DNA from 4 places in the Paenibacillus thailandensis genome. Region 1 is predicted to be linked to each of the others. Evidence: riboswitches for the same ligand, from Rfam matches in the RefSeq annotation. Region 1 holds a riboswitch; each other region holds the start of a gene.
What was found. Region 1 has a riboswitch for cyclic di-AMP ahead of ACFSW5_RS02635 (TrkH family potassium uptake protein). Riboswitches for the same ligand answer to the same signal wherever they lie in the genome.
Positions count from the first base shown of each region.

Region 1 (5,687 bases):
ATCGCGCCGTGCGAATACGAGGTGCAGCCCGGCACTTACGAGAAGATGGTGCAGGAAATTACGAAATTTCTGAACGGCGGGCACGACGCCGTCCGGGCCGAGCTCGAAAGCAAGATGGCTGCCGCGGCCGAGCAGCTCGAGTTCGAGCGGGCCAAGGAATACCGGGATCAGATCATCGCCATCGACGCCGTGATGGAGAAGCAGAAAATTACGTTGAACGACGCGCTCGACCGCGACGTATTCGGCTATGCGACGGACAAAGGGTGGATGTGCGTTCAAATTCTGTATATGCGCAAAGGCAAGCTGATCGAGCGGCATGCGACGACGTTTCCTTATTACGGCGAGGAATACGACGATTTCCTGACGTTCGTCACGCAATATTACAGCGACAATCCGGCTTTGCCGAAGCAAATTCTGCTGCCGCTTCCCGCTGCGGGAGCGGGCGAGGAGATGCAGGGTCTCGACGAAATCACAAGCATGCTGCAGGATTGGCTGCATGTGAAGGTGTTAATGCCGCAGCGCGGGGCCAAAAGCGAAGTCGTCTCGATGGCGATCGACAACGCGAAAATTATGCTGGAAGACAAATTCCGCCTGATCGAACGCGACGAGGAACGGAGCGTCAAGGCGTCCGAAGGGCTCGGCAAGCGGCTTGGACTGCCGGAGCTGCACCGGATCGAAGCGTTCGACAACTCGAACATTCAAGGAACGAATCCGGTATCGGCGATGGTCGTGTTCACGGACGGCAAGCCGGACCGGAAGGAATACCGGAAATATAAAGTGCGGACCGTGCAAGGGCCGGACGATTACGAGACGATGCGCGAGGTGATCCGGAGACGGTACGAGCGGGTGCTGAAGGAAAATTTGCCGCGGCCCGATCTGATCGTGGTGGACGGCGGCAAAGGGCAAATTTCCGCGGCCATCGATATTTTGGAGAACGAGCTGGGGCTTGATATACCGGTTTGCGGCCTAGTCAAGGACGAGAAGCATAAAACCGCGCAGCTGATGATCGGGGAGCCCCCGGAAATCGTGCCGCTGCCCCGGGACAGCCAGGAGTTTTATTTGCTCCAGCGCATTCAGGAGGAAGTGCACCGGTTTGCGATTACGTTCCACCGCGAGCAGCGCGCGAAATCGATGGTCGCCTCCCGGCTGGACTCCATTCCGGGCGTCGGGGAGAAGCGCCGGAAAGCGCTATTGAAGCACTTCGGCTCGCTCAAAAAAATAAAAGAAGCGTCCGTCGAGGACTTCAAGCCGCTTTCGATCGGCGAGAAGCTGGCACGGCAAATTTTGGACGCGTTAAACGAAGAAAAGGAATGAGCCTTGAGAGGTTCATTCCTTTTCTTTCGTTGTCAGCTTAGCCTTGGCAGGCTTCCGCCCGATGCGGCCCATCGGCGGTGACGCCAGCGGATAAGCCATGCGATCAGCGCCGGAAGCGCGATATAAAACAAGCCGGCGGCAATGTTGAGCGATCCGCCCATCAGCATGAGCGACGAGCTCATCAGGATGGAGTCGAAAATCGCGTGCGCGAAGACGGCCGTAATGAAGCCGTAACGCAAGAAGATGGCCGCAAATACAAAGCCGATCACGATTAATTCGAACAGCCTTGTCGTCGACGGGAATATCGGGTAGGACACGTGGCCGAACGCCCAGATGACCGTCGGAACAAGAATGGCGACAAACCGGTTTTTCACAAGACGCTCGACGAGCGCGATGCCGAACATTCGGTATACCGCTTCCTCGGAGATCGCCGCGCACCAAGCCATGACCGGCAGCAGCAGCGGAGAAACCATGTTGTACGCCGACTGCGAGACGTCCGTGGTCGACCAAGCTCCCGTCATAAGCTGAAGAGCGAGCAGCACGACCGACTGAATGCCCAGTATGATCACCGCAAACAAATAGCCGAGGCCTACGCTGCGCCATATGTATTCCCCGTAGCCTTTGTCCCCGAAGCGGGGCCAAAGCGGCTTCAGCTTGGCCCGCCACATGCCGTCCCCCGCCACGAGCGAGAAATAAACGGAAAGGCCAAGCAGTACGGACAAGATCGTGGAGATGACGAACATGACGGCGACATAAACGTCGGCATTCGCCGCTTCTCCGATCGACGCCCGGATCCCGCCGATCGTATTGTAATTGTTGTACAAATAAAAAACGAGAAAAATGGCCGATAGCAGCAATCCGCGGCGGAACGAAGTATGTCTGGCATACAAAATGGAATATACGATGGCCAATATAAACATTACGCCGCTCATCAAGAGGAAGCCGTAAGTCGACAATTGACCGGCGAGCTGCTGTTGTTCGTTGACGTACGTTTCGTAACCGGCCGGTACGACGAACCGGGGAATGTAAGCCGTGACGGCTTCTTCCGTCCCGTCCAAATATCCCGCAGCGATCGTAAGCGCAAGCTTGGCGTCGCCGATTGCATATCCTTTCGGATAATAGATGGTTTCGCCGTTATCGCCCGGGGTTCCTCCGGTAAGGGAGCCGTCCGCCAGTCCGCGCTCGGCCGCCAGCTTGGACGCTTCCTCGTCGTCCATCGGTTCGGCGGGAGCGGCGCCAAGGACATGCCAGGCGACGACGCGGCCCGTTTCCATGTGGGTATAGACGTACGCCGTGTAACCGCCGTTTAGTTCGATTTCCGTCTGGTACGTGTCGGTTGGGAACAATAAACCGTATTGCGATCCGTATTCCGTCAGCAGCTCCGATTTGGACAAATAGCCGTACAGCAGGCTGTCGGATTGATGGACGGTATGGGCCGCCGCGGCCGGAAGCTTGAACTGCTCGGCGGCGAAATCGAGCGCCAGCTTCTCGGCTTTGCTTTTCTCCAATACTTGCGCTGCCGGCGCTTCCGGCATCTCGGCAGCCATCGGGAGCAGCTGGATGACGATAAAGACGGCGGCGCACAGAACGGCGGCCAAGCCGAACCGCTTCCACTCTCCCGCTTGAATCGTGTGGATCATCGTTCACCTCCTGAAGGTTTCTTTTTTTCGAAAAAGTCCGGTTAGCATTACAATATCACAGATGGTTAACCTTCACAAAAAAGCAGCGCGGCCGTACAAAAAAGAGAAATAACGACTCGCGGCGAGCGCAATGCCAATTGCTAGCCGTTCCCGCCCTTATTTGGACAAATAACGCCGGATTATCGCTCATCTGCGTTTTGTGCTTGCCATGGAATAAAGCTATAATCAGTTACGTCATAACAATCATATCGATTGCCGAATTTCTGAAAAGAAAACGGGGGAACCAACCGTTCGTCCCGCTTTAGGCCGCTGCGCAGCGGCTTGGATGCAGGGGACGGGCAAGGGGTGAATTTCGACGAAGTCTCGCGCTGACGCCGCGGCTTTGCCGAATAGGGCTGCCTGTCCAGGCCCGAATCCGACAGCTAACCTCGTAGGCAGCATGGAACAGGACTCATTCGCGAACAGCATTGGATGTCCAGTGCTTTTTTTTGTGCCCGGAAATTCGTTTTTCGGTTTTGCGAAGGATGCGGGCTTATGTTCAAAATAGTCGTTCCGGCTTGCGGCATCCGTAATGAAAGAGAGGAATTGGAAAGTGACGAAATGGAATTGGAACGGCTTGCGCATAGGGCAATGGTCTCCGCCGCGCATTTTGGTCGCCGGCTTCGCCTGTATCATTTTGCTTGGCGCCGTTCTGCTGAGCCAGCCGTTCGCTTCGAGCAGCGGGGAGCGGCTGCCGTTTATCGACGCCTTGTTTACGGCCACTTCCGCCACCTGCGTGACCGGACTTGTCGTAGTGGACACGGGCACTTATTTTTCCGTCTGGGGACAAATCATCTTGCTTGTTCTCATTCAGGTAGGCGGCCTTGGCTTCATGACGATGGCAACGTTGTTTGCGCTCGTGCTGAAGAAACGGATATCGCTCAGGGAGCGGCTTCTGCTGCAGGAAGCGATGAACCAAAGCAGCATGGAAGGAATCGTGCGCCTTATCCGCAAGGTGCTGATCTATTCCGTCGCGGTCGAGCTTATCGGGGCGGTCTTGTTCGCTTTGCGGTTCGCGTTTGACATGCCGCCGGGCAAAGCGGCTTACTTCGGCATTTTCCATGCGATTTCACTTTTCAACAACGCCGGCTTCGATATATTCGGCGAATTTCGCAGCTTGACGCTGTACGTCGGCGATCCTGTCGTCAATATAACGGCCATGGGTCTTATCGTTCTCGGCGGCTTGGGCTTCGTAGTATTGTCCGACATTATCGGGTATCGGAAGCTTCGAAAGCTGTCGCTGCATAGCAAAGTCGTATTGACGACGACGGGAGTGTTGCTTGCGGTCGGAACGATCGTCATATTCATATTCGAGTATTCCAATGCGAAGACTTTGGGTTCGCTCGACTGGGGCGGCAAAATATGGGCGTCGATGTTCCAGTCCGTTACGCCCCGGACGGCGGGCGCCAACACGCTTGACTATACGGCGCTTCGGCAGGCGACGGTGTTTTTTACGATCATGCTTATGTTTATCGGCGCTTCGCCGGGTTCGACCGGCGGCGGGATCAAGACGACGACTTTTACGACGCTGATCGGCGCCGTTATCGCGATGATCCGCGGGCGGGAAGATATCGTATTTTTCCGGCACAGGCTTGCGAAAGACCGCATCTTCAAGGCGTTGACCATTACGATGCTGTCGCTGTCCCTCGTCATTCTTGTGACGATGGTGCTGGCGACGACGGAGGATCAGCAATTTATAAAAATTTTATTCGAGGTGACGTCCGCGTTCGGCACGGTAGGATTGTCGCTGGGCCTGACGCCGGAATTAACCGATATCGGCAAAATCATCATCGCGTTCACCATGTTTGCGGGGCGGCTCGGTCCGTTAACGCTGGCATATGCGCTTGGTCCAAAAACAGAAAAAGAGCTTTTCCGTTACCCGGAAGGCAAAATTACGATCGGATAGGGGAAATTATCACATGTTGAAAGCGAACGGCTATGTCATTATCGGACTTGGGCGTTTCGGCTCGAGCTTGGGGAAAGAGCTCATGAAGCTGGGCTACGAGGTGCTGGGCATCGACAAGGACGAGGAAGCGGTGCAGGAGATGAGCGACATTCTGACGCATGCCGTCGTGGCGGAATGTACGGACGAGGAAGTGCTGCGATCGCTTGGCGTCCGTAATTTCGATTGCGGCGTAGTGGCGATCGGGGACGACATTCAGGCCAGCATCCTGACGACGATACAGCTGAAGGATCTCGGGGTGAAGAAGGTGGTCGCCAAGGCGATCAGCGAGCTTCACGGCCGGGTGCTGGAGAAGCTGGGCGTAGACCGGGTCGTTTATCCGGAGCGGGACATGGGCATTCGGGTGGCGCATCAGCTTGTATCGCCGAACTTGCTGGATTATATCGAATTGTCGGCCGATTATTCGATCGCGGAGCTGACCGTGCCGAGGGGACTGGACGGCAAATCGTTGCAGGAAATCAATCCGAGGGCGAAATACGGCTGCAGCATCGTCGCGATCAACAAAACAAGCGGCGTCATTATAGCTCCGACGGCGGGCGAGGTGCTGCGCGAGAGGGACGTCCTCGTCGTGATCGGGACGAACGACCAGATCGACAAATTCGAGCATGCGGTAGCGAAGTAGCGTATAAATAACGCCTGCCAGCCGGCATGGATTGGCATACATTGGGTGAAACTAGGGACAGCCGCAAGGCTGTCCTTTTGTGTTTCTTCTATTATATATGAGATTCATT
Region 1 covers NZ_JBHUMY010000001.1:587,284-592,970, reverse strand. The annotation lists gene uvrC (excinuclease ABC subunit UvrC) at 1-1,314, shown strand, start outside; gene ACFSW5_RS02640 (CPBP family intramembrane glutamic endopeptidase) at 1,347-2,954, opposite strand; cyclic di-AMP (ydaO/yuaA leader) riboswitch at 3,198-3,406, shown strand; gene ACFSW5_RS02635 (TrkH family potassium uptake protein) at 3,547-4,899, shown strand; gene ACFSW5_RS02630 (potassium channel family protein) at 4,913-5,578, shown strand.

Region 2 (5,687 bases), on a different contig from region 1:
ATCCGGATCGTTATCTTTTTCGCGATGTCTCGGCCGGCGTCGGCGAGGGGCGCCGGATCGTTCTGCTGGGAGCCTCGGGCCAAGGCAAAAGCACGCTGCTGCGCATCTTCGCCCGTCTCGATGCGGCGGATGCGGGCGAGCTTGAGCTGCTGGGCCGCCCGGCATCGCAGTGGAAGCCGCAGCAATGGCGGCAGCAGGTATTGTACGTGGCTCAACAGCCCGTCATGCTGACCGGCACGGTGGGCGACAACTTGCGTACCGCAAGTATACTGCATGGGCGGCCGTTCGACGAGCCGCTTGCCGAGCAGCTGATGGACGAGCTTGGCCTTGGCGGCATAGCGTGGGACAAAACCGCGGACGAATTATCCGGCGGGGAAAAGCAGCGCGTCGCGCTTGTCCGTTCGCTGCTGCTGAAACCGAAGCTGCTGCTGCTGGACGAGACGACCGCATCGCTCGATCCGGCCAGCAAAGCTGCGGCGGAGCGGCTGCTTCTCGAATGGTCGCGCCGGGAAGGCAGCGCCCAGCTATGGATTACGCACGATTTAAGTCAAGCCCGGGAAGTCGGCGAAGAAGTATGGTTTTTGGAAGGGGGGCGCTTGCTTGAGAAAACGTCCGCAGAGCGTTTCTTTGACAAGCCGGCCACCGGGGAAGCGCGGCGGTTTGTCCAGGCTGCGGCTGACGCAAGGCAAGGAGTGTGAGCCGTGTCCAATGTTGCGCTGATTTGCACGCTCGCTTTCGTTGCGGTTACGGTTGTTTTATCGATCCGAAAAAAGCTCGGGCTCGAAAAAGATATCGTCGTCGGAACGGTGCGGACCGCCGTGCAGCTGCTCTTTATCGGCTATGTGCTCCATTTCGTATTTGATGCGGAGCAGCCTTTGTTTATCGTGCTTATCGTGCTGCTCATGATTACCGTTGCGGCTTGGAACGCCGCCGGCAAAGCAAAGGGGATCAAAGGGCTGCGTATTCGCATCGCCATGTCGCTGCTGTTTACGGAAGCGGTCGCGATGGCTTTGCTGCTGGGGCTTCGGATCATCGAGCCGACGGCTCAATACATTATCTCGATCAGCGGCATCATCGTGGGCAGCTCCATGGTTGTATGCGGTTTGTATTTGAACCGGATGAAGCGGGAGCTGGAAGCTTCGCGCGGCGAAATCGAGGCGCTGCTCGCGCTTGGTGCGTCCGCTCAGCAGGCGATCAAGCTTTCCGCCAAGCGTTCCGTCCGCAGCAGCCTCATTCCGACGCTGGACAGCATGAAGACGGTAGGGCTTGTCCAGCTGCCGGGGATGATGACGGGAATGATCGTGGCGGGCGCGGACCCGATCGAGGCGGTCCGTTACCAGATTTTAATCATGTTTATGCTTGCATCTTCCGCGGCGACGACCGCCATTGTGCTGAGCGGCATGACGGGCGGCATATGGTTTACGGAAGATTTGAGGCTGCCGCGGGACAAGGAAGAGGCGTGAAGCGCGAGCAGCCGAAAGCGGCTTTCACGGCGGACTGCACGGTCCGCCATGAAACCGCCGGCTAGCATGCTAAGTCACCCGAAGGGCGATTTCGTCCGGGCAGTTCTGTACGATCGGCAGTTTATCATCCGAGGCTTTCGCAGTAGGAAAGGAACGTGGGTTCGGGCATGACGGCGAGCGGAACCGGTGGCCCGCAAACCGTCTCACGGCCAGGCTTCGTCGACCCCTTCGAGCTCGGGGAGCCCCGCCTTGCGCCGCTGTTCGATGATGTATTGTACGTAACCCGAATGACCGAGCAAGTCCCGATATCTCGATTATAGCAACAAGGCGACCTTCCGGCACGGAACGTTTATTGTTGACGCTTAACAATTAAAAAAGCGAAATGTAGCATTCGGAGCGAGCCAATAAGGCGAGGTCCTCCGTTTGCCTGCTCAGTGCCTGCTCGCGCTTGGCGTCGATCGGGATGGCTGGCCGAACGCCGGCTAGACGATAAGCGCCGGAGACCGGGTCGTCCTGAAGGACGGATGGAATGTATCCGGCGCGGGCTTCCGCGGAACCGGTCTCGTTCAATGCGCTGCTCTCCCCAAGCTTGCCGGAGCGCACCGCTGCCGGGGAATCTGTCGAAGCCGCGGAGGACGCCTCGACCAAGCTTGCCGTTTCCGCGAAGGCGGGGCTGTCGTTCCCGCCGTCAGTCTCGCTCGCAGCGGCCGCGCTGAAGCCGGCGCCGACGCTTTCCGCGGCGGCGTGAAGCATTTGCCGCAGCCTTTGGTCCAGCGGATGAGCCGTTTCGTCCCATTCCTCCCCGCCGTTTATGCAATGAACGAGGTTGCTGCTCCACTGAACCCAATCCGAAGGCTTCTCCTTCTTCTCGATAAACGTTTCGCTCCAACCGTACCCGTACGCCGTTGTCAAACGCATGCAAACGCGGTAGCCGGGCATATCGACGCCGATCGCCGGAATGACAAACAATTCGATCCGTTTCATGCGAAGCTCCGCCGCGAACGGCAAATCTGCCGTCAAAGCGCCGGGCAGACGTTCAATAAGGGATTCCGCCGGTAAAAACATATTTCTTCTCTCCTTCGTTCGCTTACGAGGTTAGCTGTCGGATTCGGGCTAGAGAGACGCCCTATGCCTGGCTAATGCCAAGCGATTCACCCCAAAGGCAATACCCGTTGCCTTCTAACGAAACTTCTGTATCCGCCTAAGCACGACAGAAGCTTCTTGTGGTTCCCCCGCTTTTTCGTTATCCGAAAAATTCAGCGCAGTTTGGTCGTTTGCCGTTTATATTAAACCCCAATCGCGGCTTTGTAAATGGTTCATTATTCTGTATATGCATTACATTGACCGGAATTTCCCGAATTCTTCGATTTTCGCTGCAAAACTTCGTTATCTCTTCACGATATTCATCGATGCTTATCCTTATTCGGCTGCGCTTGCAGTTGGGTCGATGCCCGATACTTAAAAGACAGATAAGCGGCCGGCACAAATACCGTAAGAGAGAGACATAACGCGAAATAGGGAGAATAATGAAGCTTGATAAAAATGAAAGCGATTAAGCGGAACGGAGGGAGGCTGTTTTAATCCACAGCGGGGCGTACGCGTTCTTTACAGCATCAGAAAGCAGGAGTATGATTCGATTCATGCAAGACGATAACATTTTCCAATCGCTGAGTTTCCGCGATATGCGGAAAACGGGGGAACCAACCGCCCAGCAAGCGTGAATCGCTTGACGGTGCGGAACGCCGGGCCGGCGCCGATGTGAGAGTCGGACAGCCGAGTGCGGCAGGGGTGAATCGTTAGACGGAAGCCATGGATTCCGTCTAACGTAGGGCGACTCTCACCGCCCGAATCCGTCAGCTAACCTCGTAAGCGTCGATCGGGAGAGGATGATGAAGCTTGTGACGTTTTAGACGGGTCACAGGGGTCATAAGGCCTCTGTGGCCTTTTTGCATCTTGGCATCGACATTTCATGACAAACAATCCTTTATCGCTTAATTTTGCCCGTGCGGCAAAAGCGGGGGAACCAATCGGATAGGCAGACGGCTGCATAACGGCTTAACGCCTATCCATGGGGTGAATCGCAAAACAAAGCTTCCAAAACAAGCTTGTTGCGTAGGGCGACTTCCGCGCCCGAATCCGTCAGCTAACCTCGCAAGCGTACTCGGGAGAGGCAACTATAACGCGCGCCGTTCCAGCAGGCGGCGGGGGTCGGCTTCGTCATGGGCGAAGTTTGATTCGCGCTGCCGTCAAGCAGAAGCCGCGGGAGACGTTCCTCTGCTCCCAAGGCTTCTTTTTTTGTGTCCGCAATCTGTTTGGATGGAGGGAAAGCCATGATGGATTTATATATGGTGTTAACGCTGGCCGTATGCTTCGGAATATGCATCCTGTTTGCGTATTGGTGCGGCAAGGTCATTCGGGATGAGGGAGAGGATCGGCCGTGATCATCGTGTCTGTCGTAACGGTGCTGGTATTTATTTATCTCGTCTATGCTCTGCTTCATCCCGAAAAATTTTAGCGGATGCTTCCGAAGCAAGATTTTGTTGCGAAGAAATTTTCATGGAAGCGGCGCTCTCCACAAAACTTTCAGGAGGCTAAGACATGGATATTTTGCAGCTTGCGGTTGTCGTCGGGCTAATACTGCTTCTCGTCAAGCCGCTGGGCACTTATGTCTATCACGTATTTTCGAACGAGCCGAACCGGACGGACCGGCTGTTCGGCCCGTTCGAGAGATTCGTCTACAAGCTGATCGGTCTTAAACACCGCTCCGGCATGAGCTGGAAGGGATATGCGATCAGCTTTATCGCAACAAACATCGTGCTGGTCGCGATCGGTTATCTGATATTGCGGCTGCAGGCGGGTCTTCCTCTTAACCCAAGCGGAATATCCGCCGTGGAAGAGACGCTCGCCTTCAACACGATCATCAGTTTTGTCACGAACACGAACCTGCAGCATTACAGCGGCGAAACCGGGCTATCGTATTTCTCGCAGATGGCGGTCATTACGATGATGATGTTTACTTCGGCGGCAACCGGATTTTCCGTCGCCATCGCTTTCGTTCGCGGCATTACGAGCAGAGGAACAACGATCGGCAACTTTTTCGAAGATTTCGTCAAAGCGCACACGCGCATATTTTTGCCTCTGGCTTTTGTTATTACGCTGCTCCTTGCAGCGCTTCAGGTGCCGCAGACGTTTGATCCGACGCTGACGGTGAAGACGCTCGAAGGAGCGGTCCAGCAAATCGCGATCGGGCCGGTCGCTTCGCTGGAGTCGATCAAGCATCTCGGCACGAACGGCGGCGGCTTCTTCGGGGTAAACTCTGCCCATCCGTTCGAAAATCCGAATCCGCTCACGAACGTTATCGAAATATGGTCCATGTGGGCGCTGCCCGCGGCATTGCCTTATACGTTCGGCCTGTTCGCCAAAAACCGCAAGCAAGGCTGGGTTGTCTTTTCGGCCATGATGGCTTTGTTCCTCGTGTTTCTGGCGACCGCTTATCTATCGGAGAAAGCCGGCAATCCCGTTCTGAACGCGCTTGGCGCGGATGCGTCCGAAGGCAGCATGGAAGGGAAAGAGGTCCGCTTTGGCATTGCCCAGTCCGCTTTGTTCACGACCGTGACGGCGGCGGCGGCGACAGGCACGGTCAACAATATGCACGATACGCTGACGCCGCTCGGCGGACTGGTGCCGCTTGCGGAGATGATGCTGAACGTCGTGTTCGGCGGCAAAGGCGTAGGGCTTGTCAACATGCTGATGTACGCGATACTTGCCGTATTTATTTGCGGCCTCATGGTCGGGCGGACGCCGGAGTTACTCGGACGCAAGATCGAACCGCGCGAAATGAAGCTGATCGCCCTTGTTATCCTTGTCCATCCGTTTATTATTTTGGCGCCGACCGCGCTGGCGCTGGCGGTTGACTCCGGCAATTCGGCGATAACGAATCCGGGCTTCCACGGGATCAGTCAGGTGCTTTACGAATATACGTCCTCGGCGGCAAACAACGGCTCCGGCTTCGAAGGGCTTGCGGACAATACGGCGTTCTGGAATATCAGCACGGGGCTCGTCATGCTGTTCGGCCGCTACATTTCGATGATCGCGATGCTGGCGGTCGCCGGATCGATCGCACGGAAGCGGCCCGTCCCGGAAACGCGTGGCACGTTCCGCACGGACAACGCCTTGTTCACGGGGCTGCTGGCGGGGACGGTCATCCTGATCGGCGCATTAACC
Region 2 covers NZ_JBHUMY010000002.1:13,504-19,190, reverse strand. The annotation lists gene ACFSW5_RS03470 (ABC transporter ATP-binding protein) at 1-698, shown strand, start outside; gene ACFSW5_RS03465 (ABC transporter permease) at 702-1,463, shown strand; gene ACFSW5_RS03460 (hypothetical protein) at 1,833-2,528, opposite strand; cyclic di-AMP (ydaO/yuaA leader) riboswitch at 2,533-2,735, opposite strand; cyclic di-AMP (ydaO/yuaA leader) riboswitch at 3,119-3,351, shown strand; cyclic di-AMP (ydaO/yuaA leader) riboswitch at 3,442-3,636, shown strand; gene kdpF (K(+)-transporting ATPase subunit F) at 3,901-3,978, shown strand; gene kdpA (potassium-transporting ATPase subunit KdpA) at 4,062-5,687, shown strand, end outside.
Region 2: another riboswitch for cyclic di-AMP. It lies ahead of kdpF (K(+)-transporting ATPase subunit F); the one in region 1 lies ahead of ACFSW5_RS02635 (TrkH family potassium uptake protein).

Region 3 (5,687 bases), on a different contig from region 1:
CCGAGCCGGGCGACGATGTCCGCGTCGACGGCAAGCCGATCGGCGCCCACAAGAAGCATGTGTATATCGCGCTCAACAAGCCGGTGGGCATCACGAGTACGACGGAAGGGCATGTAGAAGGCAATATCGTCGACTACGTCGGGCATCCGGAGCGGATCTTTCCGATCGGCCGGCTGGACAAAGATTCGGAAGGGCTTATTCTGCTGACGAACGACGGCGACATCGTCAATCCGATATTAAGGTCCGAAGGCCGCCACGAGAAGGAATACGTCGTCACCGTCGACCGGCCCGTAACGCCGATGTTCGTGAAGGGCATGTCGGAAGGCGTCCGGGTGCTTGGCAGCATGACGCTTCCTTGCCAAGTGACGAAAGTTTCGGACAGAACGTTCCGCATTATTTTGACCGAGGGGCGCAATCGTCAAATCCGGAGAATGTGCGAAGCGTTCGGCTACCATGTCCGCAAGCTTCGGCGCATCCGCGTCATGAACATCCACCTGGGCGATCTGCCGTACGGCAAATGGCGCGATCTTACCGACAAGGAGAAAGCCGAGCTGTTTCGGCTGCTGAATTATAATCCTCAAGGGTAACGGTCTCTATGGCTGCGATCCTTCGGCTTCAACGCAAAAACGGTTCGTCCCTGTCGATGGACGAACCGTTTTTTGGCTTTGTAAGCGAACCGTTCCGCGTCATTTCGTTGCCGAAATTTGCTGCGTGTTGTTCGGATCGGTATATTTCCGCAATATCGATACCTCGACGCGGCGGTTTTTGGAGCGGCCTTCGGCCGTATCGTTCGTGGCGACCGGCCGGTATTCGCCGTAGCCGATGGCGCTGAACCTCTCCGGCTTCAGCTTGTTGTTCTGCAGCAAAATGTCCATGAACCGGATTGCGCGCGACGAGCTTAAATCCCAGTTCGATTTGAACTCGCTGGTCGCAATCGGCTGATTGTCGGTATGACCCGATACGACGATTTCATAATCGGTGTAATTTTGCAGCATGGCCGAGATCGCGTTCGCAAGCTCCTTCGATTCCGGCTTCACTTCGGCGCTGCCCGAAGAGAACAATGCGTTGTCGCTGATCGTAATCATCAGCTGCGATTGATTCAGCTTCGTCTCGAGCTCCGCCGACAGCCCGTGAGACGCGATATATTGGTCGATCTGCTTCTTCAGCTTCTCGAGATCCTCCTGCTCCTGCTTCATCAACGCTTCGCGCTCTTTCTCCGCCGCTTCGTCCTTGTCGTTCTCTTTGATATTGTCCGGATCTTCGCCGGTCCGGATTACCGCGGTATTCTCCAATATGCCGTTCCCTTGATTGAAGGTCATCTTGAACGCCTGACTCATTTCTTCGAATTTCTTCGCGTCCACGGAGCTCATGGCATACAACACGATGAATAGAGCAAGGAGAAGCGTCAGCAGGTCGGAATAAGGCAAGAGCCACGATTCGTCCTGATGCTCTTCATGTTCCTCATGCCTGTGCTTTTTGCTCAAATGTCGCTTCCTCCTTCTCCCGCATCTTCTCGCGTTCGGTCGGCGTCAGATAGACCGTAAGCTTCTGGCTGATGGCGATCGTCGATACGCCGGATTGGATGGACAGCAGCCCTTCCACCATCATAAGCCGCAATTCGATTTCCTTCTTGGAAATGCGCTTCAGCTTGTTCGACAGCGGATGCCACAGCACGTAGCCGGTAAAAATACCAAGCAGCGTCGCAATGAAGGCGGCCGCGATCGCATGGGACAGATGATCCATGCTGCTCATATCCCCGAGCGCGGCGATCAAGCCGACGACGGCGCCCAATACCCCGAGCGTCGGGGCGTACATCCCCGCCTGGGAGAAGATCAGCGCGCCGGCTTTGTGCCGGTTCTCCGTCGCGGCGATATCTTCAAGCAGCACGTCGCGGACAAAGTCCTGATCGTTGCCGTCGATGATCATGCGCATGCCGTTTTTCAGGAACGGATCCTCAATGTCGTCCACTTTCGCCTCCAATGCAAGAAGGCCTTCGCGACGCGTAATGGACGCCCATTCCATAAACTTGGCGATAAGCTCCTCGCGGGAGATCAGCTGCTGATTCGAAAACGCGATTTTGAGCAGCTTCGGGAAATTTTTCAGCTCCGACATGGGGAATGCCACGAACAAAGAAGCGGCGGTTCCCACTATAATAATAACGAAAGCGGCAGGGTTGATCAGATTTTCCAGACCGGCTCCTTTAAGCACCATGCCGCCCAGAAGCGCCGCTAATCCCAATACGATACCGATAATTGTTGATTTTTCCATAATACACCCCGTTTGGCCTCTAAAATTTCGACATCCACTACTTCTTTTATATATCGTCATGTACAAGGCGCGAGATTAGAGCAGCGAAAGGAAAACGGGAGGAAGGGCGTTAAAATTCGTCAAATGCGTTACAATGGTAAGAGAGGATTATGAATTTACGGTAAAGGCGGAGTGAAGGATGGGCGTTAGACACGCAAGAGAGTATTCGGATATTTTGAAGGACTTGACGGAGGCGGTAAGCACGATTACCCGAAGCTTTACGTTCTTCGATATGGAGCAGGAAGAATGGGAAGCGCTCGGGTCGTCCGAGCGGAAAGAGGTGATGGAAGCGCTCGCGGACGATGTGTTCTACGGCCTCGGCGAAGAGCCATCGATCGCGGTAGGCGACGGGCTTGTCACCTACCATCCGAAGCTTCATATTATCGAGGTGACGCAAGGCGACAACGTGCACCGGGTCGTTCGCCTCATCTGAACCGTCGGTAACGGTCCCGCAATAGGGAAGACCGGCCGGTTGGCCCGGAAGGCAGCACGCTACCTTCGCAGAGGCGGGTGGTACACCATGCAATGAAATTCCGCTTCTCCCTGCGGCGCCCGGCGCACATAAGTGTCGGTTACGGCGAACCCGGCTTTCTCGTAAGCGCGGATCGCTCTCGTATTCCAGGCGAGCACTTCAAGATCGATCTCGTGCTCGGGATGGCGGCGCAGCGCCTCCTCGGCCAGGAGTGCGGCCAGCAGCGGGCCTTTTCCTTGACCGCAACGGTCGGGCCGAAGGCCCATGCCAAGCCTCGTGACGCCGGCCATCGGGAATAACTGGGCGAAGCCAATCAGCTCGCCGCGGCCGTCCAGCACGGACCTGTACTGGGCTTCGCGCAAAGCGGGATCGCCGAACTCGATTCCTTCGCGTTCCATTCGCTCCCAAGCGGGCCAACGGTAGAAGTCGTAGAGCGGTTCATATCTCCATCGGCATATTTGCTCCGCATGCTCCCGTTCCATGGGAACCAGCAGCAGCTGCCGGTCTGCGGTTCGAACCGGGCCGTTCATGTTCGTATCACCTCGCAACGCCGGGGTTTGATTATAATATATCCGTGCCGAATAAACAGCATAAGCCGCAAAGGCTGCCGGAACGACAGCTTCTTTGCGGCTTATGCTGTTAGGCGCGTCGTTCTGTCGCCGGAAAGCGAAGAGACGGGCCTTATTTCGCGTCGGTAGCGTAGGTTTGGAAAGCTTCTTCGCTCAAGATACGGCGAGCGGTTACATAACGAGTCTTGTAGTAAGAATCGCTCAGTTTGCTGATCGTTACGCCCTTGCTGGAAGAGGCGTGGGCAAACTTGCCGTCTCCGACGTAAATGCCGACATGGGAAATGCCGCGTCCGTTCGTGTTGAAGAACACGAGATCGCCCGCGATCAGGTCGCTCTTGTCGACTTTCGTGCCTGCTTCGGCTTGCGAAGCGGACGTGCGAGGAAGTTCGATGCCCATCTTGTCGAAGATGAAGGTCGTGAACCCGGAGCAGTCGAATCCTTTCGCCGTAGTGCCTCCGCTCTTATACGGAGAGCCGATGACGTCGGCGATGTAGCCGTCCATCTTGGAGCTTGCGAAAATGCTGGTCGTCTGGAACGTCAGCAGCAAAGCAAGCCCGAAAAGCAATGCTGTCACTTTCTTCAATGATGAAACTCCTTCCGGTGCCGACGAGGTTAGCTGTGGGGTTCGGTTGAAGGTTCCCTATGATTCCCAAGACGCAATGCCATACAGTCAGGCCGCATCGAAATCAATTCACCCAAAGTGGTTCCCCCGTATTCCGTAAACGGAATTTTGGCGTTTTTTTAAACAATCTGAGAGTAATTATTCGTTTTTTTACCAACATCTCCTTCTTTCTGAGCGTATTTTTAATAATTCTCATGTTATCTTTTGACTGAAAAAATCGGATTTGTCCATATTATTCGGAAATATATCGAATGTTTCGCCCGATTGAAGCCGAGGTTGAAGCGCGATGCACGATGGCAGGCCAAAGCCGCGCAAACGCCGCGAAGCCTGCAAGGACAAGGGGTTTCGCTTAAAAGCTAGCTGGCCGGCTGCTTTATTGTTTAATGTTTTATGAGATTCGGGACGGATGTATGCCCCCGGATTTGACACGGAAAGCCAGGCGCAACGAAGAAACGCCCTCTTTCTGCCGAAAAAGGGCGCTTCTCACGAAAATATTAAAATGTTCTCATAAAATAGCGGACAGGATGATCGGGAGCGGGAAGGCTGACGAACGCCGGGGGTGAACGGTTAGGATTGAACGGGCTGGGGATGCAGGCTTTCGTATTGAGCGGCCAAGGTCCATACCTTCAGCAGCGTCCGGATGAAGGAATATCCCTGATGCAATATAAGGGCGAACAAACCGACCCAGAGCAGCGACACGAAGGTTGCGAGCAGGCCGGTCATCAGCGAGATGCCCCACATGGCAACCGTCAGCGCGGCGTAGGGCAGAAGGCGGCGAAGCGCCGTGCCTAGCGCCTGGAATGCGCCTGCGCCGGATACGACGCCGAATTGCATCGCCAGCGACAGCAAATGGAGCGCCACGCTCCACAGCAGCCATCCCGCCGCGCCGGGCGCAAGCTGGCTCGCGATTTCCGCGATCGAGCCGCTGCTCCGGAACGCTTGCGCCGCTTTGGGCGCGAGCCATAAGGCGGGGGCGGCCGTAAGCGCCATTTGCGCCAAATAAAGCAAGCCGACCGTGCGCCAGGAGCGGTGGATGCCTTCGAAGAAGCGGGTTCCTCCGTCGTCCCGGGCATGATGGATCGAATAGAGAAGCCCGGCGTTAAAGAGCGGCGTAAGCAGCATGCGCGCGGCGAGCAGGCCGCCGAGAAGCCACAGATAAGGCGTGGCGAGCGAGGTTTTCACCAGCTGGAACTGCGCTTCCGACAGAAAGATCGAAACGGCGTAATCGTTGGGAGCGGCCGCCGGCCAGCGCCGGAGGAGAGGCGTGACCGCCGATTCTACGTAACGGTACAGGAAAAATCCCCAAATCAGCTGGTATAAGAACAATAAGACGATGACGTACATGTGCTTGACGGCGATGCGCCATCCTTGCTTCATATAGCTCCTCATGCCTGCAAGAGCCTCCTTCTTGAAATATAAGGCGTTTTACCAGCTGAAGGCGCGAATAATGCTTTCAATGAGCTTGACGGCGCCAAGGCTCCATCTGATCCGCGCGGGATCGGCAACCTCCGCCAGCATAAAATTGTTAATATGCTTATTGTCGAGCACGTTCGTATGGTTCGGATCGACAACGGCCCAAGCGAGCGGCGATTCGGACACGACATCGTATTGGACATGCGTATCCTCGCCGTCCCATATTTTCGGCATCGTCGTGCCGTCTTTGAATTGCAGCACGATCGGGACCGCCCGTCCGATGCCCCCGTTGTTCCGGACAAGG
Region 3 covers NZ_JBHUMY010000031.1:48,888-54,574, reverse strand. The annotation lists gene rluF (23S rRNA pseudouridine(2604) synthase RluF) at 1-587, shown strand, start outside; gene motB (flagellar motor protein MotB) at 687-1,484, opposite strand; gene motA (flagellar motor stator protein MotA) at 1,462-2,268, opposite strand; gene ACFSW5_RS20650 (hypothetical protein) at 2,447-2,740, shown strand; gene ACFSW5_RS20645 (GNAT family N-acetyltransferase) at 2,800-3,309, opposite strand; gene ACFSW5_RS20640 (C40 family peptidase) at 3,461-3,931, opposite strand; cyclic di-AMP (ydaO/yuaA leader) riboswitch at 3,935-4,094, opposite strand; gene ACFSW5_RS20635 (hypothetical protein) at 4,538-5,359, opposite strand; gene ACFSW5_RS20630 (M1 family metallopeptidase) at 5,396-5,687, opposite strand, start outside.
Region 3: another riboswitch for cyclic di-AMP. It lies ahead of ACFSW5_RS20640 (C40 family peptidase); the one in region 1 lies ahead of ACFSW5_RS02635 (TrkH family potassium uptake protein).

Region 4 (5,687 bases), on a different contig from region 1:
CCGCGAAAATATCGTTCAAAATCGGAATAAGCCGATTGTCGATTTCGACGGCCGTCACCTTGCCCGCCGCCTCCGCGAGCTGCTCCGTGAGCGCTCCGATGCCCGGGCCGATCTCGAGGGCTCCTTTCGTTTCGTCAAGCTCGGCCGCATCCACGATTTTATTCAAAATGTTCTGGTCGATCAGAAAGTTCTGTCCCAAGCTTTTCTTGAACGAAAAGCCGTATTTCGCAATAATTTCTTTCGTTCGCCTCGGCGTTCCGACGTCTTCCGATCTTTTGGCGCGCACCGATTCGCTCATTGGCCTTCACTCCCGTTCTCGTCCTCGTTGTTTCCCGTCCGTTCCGCTTCCATCGCGCGATAGGCGGCGACAAACTCTTGCTTCGTTATGCGAAAGCTGGTGCAGCGCTTATAAAACTGCTTGCCGTTCGCGTATCCGATGCCGAGCAGCTTGCCCATCTTCAGTCTCCGCTCGGCGGCTTCCGGATGGACGATAAGGCCGGCATCCATTAAGTCTTCCCAAGTAATTTCGCTTTTTTCCCCGGGAGCCGCTTCGGTCCGCACATGGGCAAGCGCTTCGCGGATCGATTCCGGCGATGCGTTCTCGATGCCGATATCCCCTTTATGCTCCGCTTTCTCCTGCGGCAGAAAGGCATGCTTGCAGCCCGGCACGCGCTGCGCGACGATTTTGCGGATCCTCTCGCCGGCGTGATCGGGATCGGTGAACAAAATAACGCCCCGTCTCTCCTGCGCAAGCTTGATCCGGCGCAGCACGTCCTCTCCGATCGCCGAACCGTTCGTTTCGATCGTGTCCGCTTCCACGGCGCGCTTAATGGCGGCCGTGTCGTCCTTGCCCTCTACGACAATCACTTCTTTAATCACCCGGTTCATCCTTTCTTCGCAGCAATACAAAAAGAAGAGGCATTGCCTCTTCTTATCATGGCATAATTTAAATCATAATTACATTGCAACACTCAACGAACTGTTGTCGTTTAATAAATACGGCTTCTTCTTAGCTGGCCGAAGGTTTCGTCGGGCCAAGCACATAGACGGTGTAACCCTTCTTTTTCCCGAATTTGACCGCATAGGAAGAGCTGTCGAAATAAATGTCGATTTTGTTGCCCGTAATGGCGCCACCGGTATCCTCCGCTCTGCGGAAACCGATTCCCTCGATATAGACCCACCAGCCAAGCGGAATGACATCCGGATCTACCGCGATGGTCCGGCCTTCTTCCACCTTCGTGCCGGATGCCGTAATGCCGTATTGCGGATGGCTTTCGTCTTTGCCGGTCGACTCCGTATCGGCCGTATACGCGGTCAACGTTACGTTGTTCAGCACTTTTTTCGGCTTGAACGTCACGCCGCCCTTCGTAACGGACGTTGCGGCGAGCGTGGTGACGTTAGGGGTCGTTTTTTTGGTGCCGACCGCTACGATCTTGTTGACTGCGGGTTGCTCGACCACTTTGCTGACAATTTTTTTGGAAACGAGCTGGCCGTCTTCGTAGACCTTTTCGATCTGCTCGACGACGACGCCTTCCTGGCCGCTTTGCACCAGCTTCTCTTTGCCCTTCTCCAGCGTAGGGTCTTCTTTCTTGATAATCGTAAACGGCACGCTTCGCTCCGCTTGCGACACATGGGTGTCGACCCGGACCACCGTCACGCTCGAAACTCCGGTTAACGGAGCCGTAAGCGCCGGCGTGACCTTGTCGGATTCGCGAATCTTAATATTTAATTCGTCAATCGCTTCGCCCACTGTTTCCTTCGTTGTGTATAACGTCTGCAGCTTTCCGTCCGCCTTCACGGTAAGCTTCACCGCATGATTGATTTCGATCCGGTCTCCGTCCTTAATGCCGGCATTCAGCGGAACGGACACCTCGTCATACGGGCCTATCGTGATGGACTTTTCCTCCAGCAGGTCTTGCAGAGCCCACTTCTTGGTCTTGACGACCGTCTCCTGCCCGTTTACTACCAGGGATACGCTTTTTTCAGTCGTTCCGTACAACAATACCAAAAACATGAAAGTCATAGCGATCGAGATAATGGCACTCAATAAAATCAAACGAAAGTTTTCATGCTTCCATCGCCATGCGAAAGACATGCTGGATGATCGTTGCCCATGGGTGTGTCTTACGTCGCCCATTTCTTCGGTCCTCCTTCATAGTCCCGCCGCTAGTGTTACGCATGATTCATTAGCGCGACTATTGAAATATGGCGTGCGGCAGCACGCATATCCAGTATTCTCTTCTCATCCATTGCCGCCCGGCAGCGTCGCCTGCCGACAGCCCGGCCCTCCCGGCTTCAAAATAAAAAGAAGCCTTCGACAGAGGATCTGTTTCGTGGCTTCCCGAAAAAACACATGGAAAATGGATGCACGAGGTTGATCGCTCTCTATTGCGCTTACGAGGTTAGCTGTCGGGTTTGGGCAAGAGAGCTGCCCTATTCGCGGTCAGCCGCTCATGGCGGCCTTGGCGAAATTCACCCCAAGATGAAATCAATGACTCTAAGCGTCTGCCTCGCTCCGTGACAGCCGATCGCTTATCGCCTGGTTCCCCCGTTCTCCGTTCGGAGATTAAGCGTTACTGGAAATCCGATACAAATCATTTTTAAGTTCTGAAATGAATCATACCTTCATCCGATGCCGATTGTAAAGAAGCTTTAAAAGTCGCTATAAGCGATTTATTCGGATATTTCCAGAAAATATGAGCGATTTAAGCGACAAAAATTAGTTTTTTCGCTCCCTTTCACATTCCTGCTTCTTTTTTGAGCGTTTTTCACAATAGTCTGAAACATTTTTTTCCATTTTCAGTCGTAATCCGGCCGATTTCCTCCACCGTTTTGCCGGTAATTTCGGCCGCTGCCTCGGCCACAAGAGCGACATAGGAAGTCTCATTTCTCTTTCCTCTAAATGGATGAGGGGCCAAATACGGGCAATCCGTTTCGATCAACAACCGGTCAAGCGGCACCTTGGCAAGCACCTCTTTCGGAACCCGGGCGTTCTTGAACGTTACCGGTCCGCCAAATGAAATATAAAAATTCATGTCGAGGCACAGCTTGGCCGTCTCCCAGCTCCCGGAGAAGCAGTGCATGATTCCGCCGACTTCGGAGGCGTGCTCCTCTTTCAGGATGCGGACCACGTCTTCATGGGCGTCGCGGTTATGGATGACGATCGGTTTTTTGACTTTTTTCGCCAGCGCAATCTGCTCTCTGAACTTTTGCTGCTGCAGCTCCTTCGGCGACGTATCCCAATGATAATCCAGCCCGATTTCACCGATCGCGACAACTTTCGGATGCGCGGACAACCGCTCGATCCATTCCAAGTCCCCCGGCTGCATATCGATCGTATCGACCGGATGCCAGCCGACGGCCGCGTAGATGAAATCGTATTGTTCGGCCAAAGCGATCGTCGACGGAATCGTCTCGCGGTTAAAGCCGATGTTCACGATCAGCTCGACGCCCGCTTCGCGTGCCCGTTTAATGACTTCGCTGCGATCGTTGTCGAATTTTGAAGAGTCGAGATGGGCATGCGTGTCAAATAACATATTGTTGTTTCCTCCTGTATGATCTTCCTATATATAGTTGTTTTTCCTTAATAACTACACGGGAAATGATTGGTTTCCCGGGTGAGGCTGCATAAGCGGTTATTAAAATCTTTCCGCTTGACGGGCGTCCAATTTGAACAATTCCCGAATGCCTGCCGGCAGCCGGCCGGCAGCCCTCAGAAGCGGCTCCTCCGGGTAATACAGATGATATTGCCCTTGGTGAAGCCCGGTTATCGAGCGCACGATGTCCGATTTACGCGAAATTTCGTTCAAATGGTCTTGTTCGTCCAGGAGCAGGATCGGCGTTTTTTCTTCTTTTTCGCCTTTTTTAGTGTCCGGTCGGTATACGTCGTAAGGCTGGTCGTACGGAAAATCGATTTCCATATGATAATCCGGATGGAGCCCGATCATGCGCCACTGCTCCTCGATTTCGTTCAGAAGCTTTTCATCCGGGTTGTCCAGCGTTATGTATTTATAAAGCCGGCGGTTCAAGAACCGGTCGCACAAATCGCGGAGCAGATCGTCGTCCTCCTCCGCCCACTCCCCGAAGGCCGTTTGGACAAGCGACTCGTCCAGCTTCAAATAGGAAGGAACGTCAATCGTTCCTTCCAATAAAGCTTGAAGCGGCTTCGGCATATATTGGAACGAATAACCCGTTTCGTAAAGCTCGCGGGCTCTGCGGAAAATTTGCCGCAATATAATTTCCGAGCTTCTCGTAACCGGGTGGAAATAAATTTGCCAGTACATCTGATAACGGGACATTAAATAATGCTCCACGGCGTGCATCCCGCTTTCCTTGACGACGATGCTCCCTTGGTGCGGCCTTAACACGCGAAGTATCCGCTCTAAATCGAAAGTCCCATAATGGACGCCCGTATAATAAGCATCCCGAAGCAGATAATCCATCCGGTCCGCGTCGAGCTGGCTCGATATTAAACTTACCACAATCGGCTTCGTGTAGGTCCGTCGAATGACCGACGCCACCTTCTCCGGAAAATCTTCGGATACGCCGCGCAGCACGCGGTTCACTTCCGTATTTTCCAATATAATTTTGCAAGTCCATTGCTCATGATGCGTGTCGAATACTTGCTCGAGCGAATGGGAGAAAGGGCCGTGCCCGACATCGTGCAGCAAGGCGGCGCAAAGCGACACCAATCTTTCGCTTTTGGGCCAGTCCGGATAACCGTGCCGCTCGAACTGGGAAATGATTTTTCGCGTAATTTCGTAAACGCCAAGCGAGTGGGAAAAACGGCTATGCTCGGCCCCGTGAAACGTCAAATACGAAGTTCCGAGCTGCCGGATTCGGCGCAAGCGCTGGAATTCCTTCGTATTAATCAAATCCCAGATCGTTTGATCCTGAACATAAACGTAATTGTGAACCGGATCTTTGAACACTTTTTCTTCGCTCAGCCGTTTTTTCATAATGTCCCTCCTTAAAAGTTTTGTGTGAGTTGCGATACAACTCGCTACAGAACAAAACTTGCTTCGTAAGCATAGGCTAAAGTTTTGTGTGAGTTGCGATACAACTCGCTACAGAACAAAACTTGCTTCGTAAGCATAGGCTAAAGTTTTGGGTAAGCGGGGCTCCTTTCGAAGCATAAGCCTATGTTCAAAATTTCGACACAACCCATGTTTTTCATGTCGAAAAATGTCGTAATATAGTTTCCAAATTGTCGAAGCTGATGTATTCTATAGTAAGTTTAATAGTTCTCTACTGTTTAGTCAGCGCGTGATAGACAGCTATACTGCAGGATTCCTCTGCGATTGACTATAATGGTAAAGGCTGGTATTATAGTACTTATAAATATAAAAAAACTATGTCGAATAGTGACGAAACATTTTTTTTGAGAGGGGAACTTTGAAATGATGAAATCAACTGGTATTGTACGCAAAGTCGATGAACTGGGCCGCGTCGTAATTCCGATTGAATTGCGCCGCACACTTGGCATTGGCGAGAAAGACGCATTGGAAATTTACGTAGACGGCGAACGCATCATGCTGAAAAAATATGAACCTGCTTGCATCTTCTGCGGCAATGCAGAGAACGTTTCTTACTTTAAAGGAAAAATCGTTTGCCATATTTGTCTCTCGGAAATGCCTACTCCTGTGACAAAATAAAAAAAATCAGTTATAATAGAGTTATCCAATTTG
Region 4 covers NZ_JBHUMY010000030.1:63,957-69,643, forward strand. The annotation lists gene rsmA (16S rRNA (adenine(1518)-N(6)/adenine(1519)-N(6))-dimethyltransferase RsmA) at 1-298, opposite strand, end outside; gene rnmV (ribonuclease M5) at 295-879, opposite strand; gene ACFSW5_RS20305 (ubiquitin-like domain-containing protein) at 1,010-2,137, opposite strand; cyclic di-AMP (ydaO/yuaA leader) riboswitch at 2,377-2,583, opposite strand; gene ACFSW5_RS20310 (TatD family hydrolase) at 2,769-3,536, opposite strand; gene ACFSW5_RS20315 (HD domain-containing protein) at 3,639-4,958, opposite strand; gene ACFSW5_RS20320 (AbrB/MazE/SpoVT family DNA-binding domain-containing protein) at 5,400-5,654, shown strand.
Region 4: another riboswitch for cyclic di-AMP. It lies ahead of ACFSW5_RS20305 (ubiquitin-like domain-containing protein); the one in region 1 lies ahead of ACFSW5_RS02635 (TrkH family potassium uptake protein).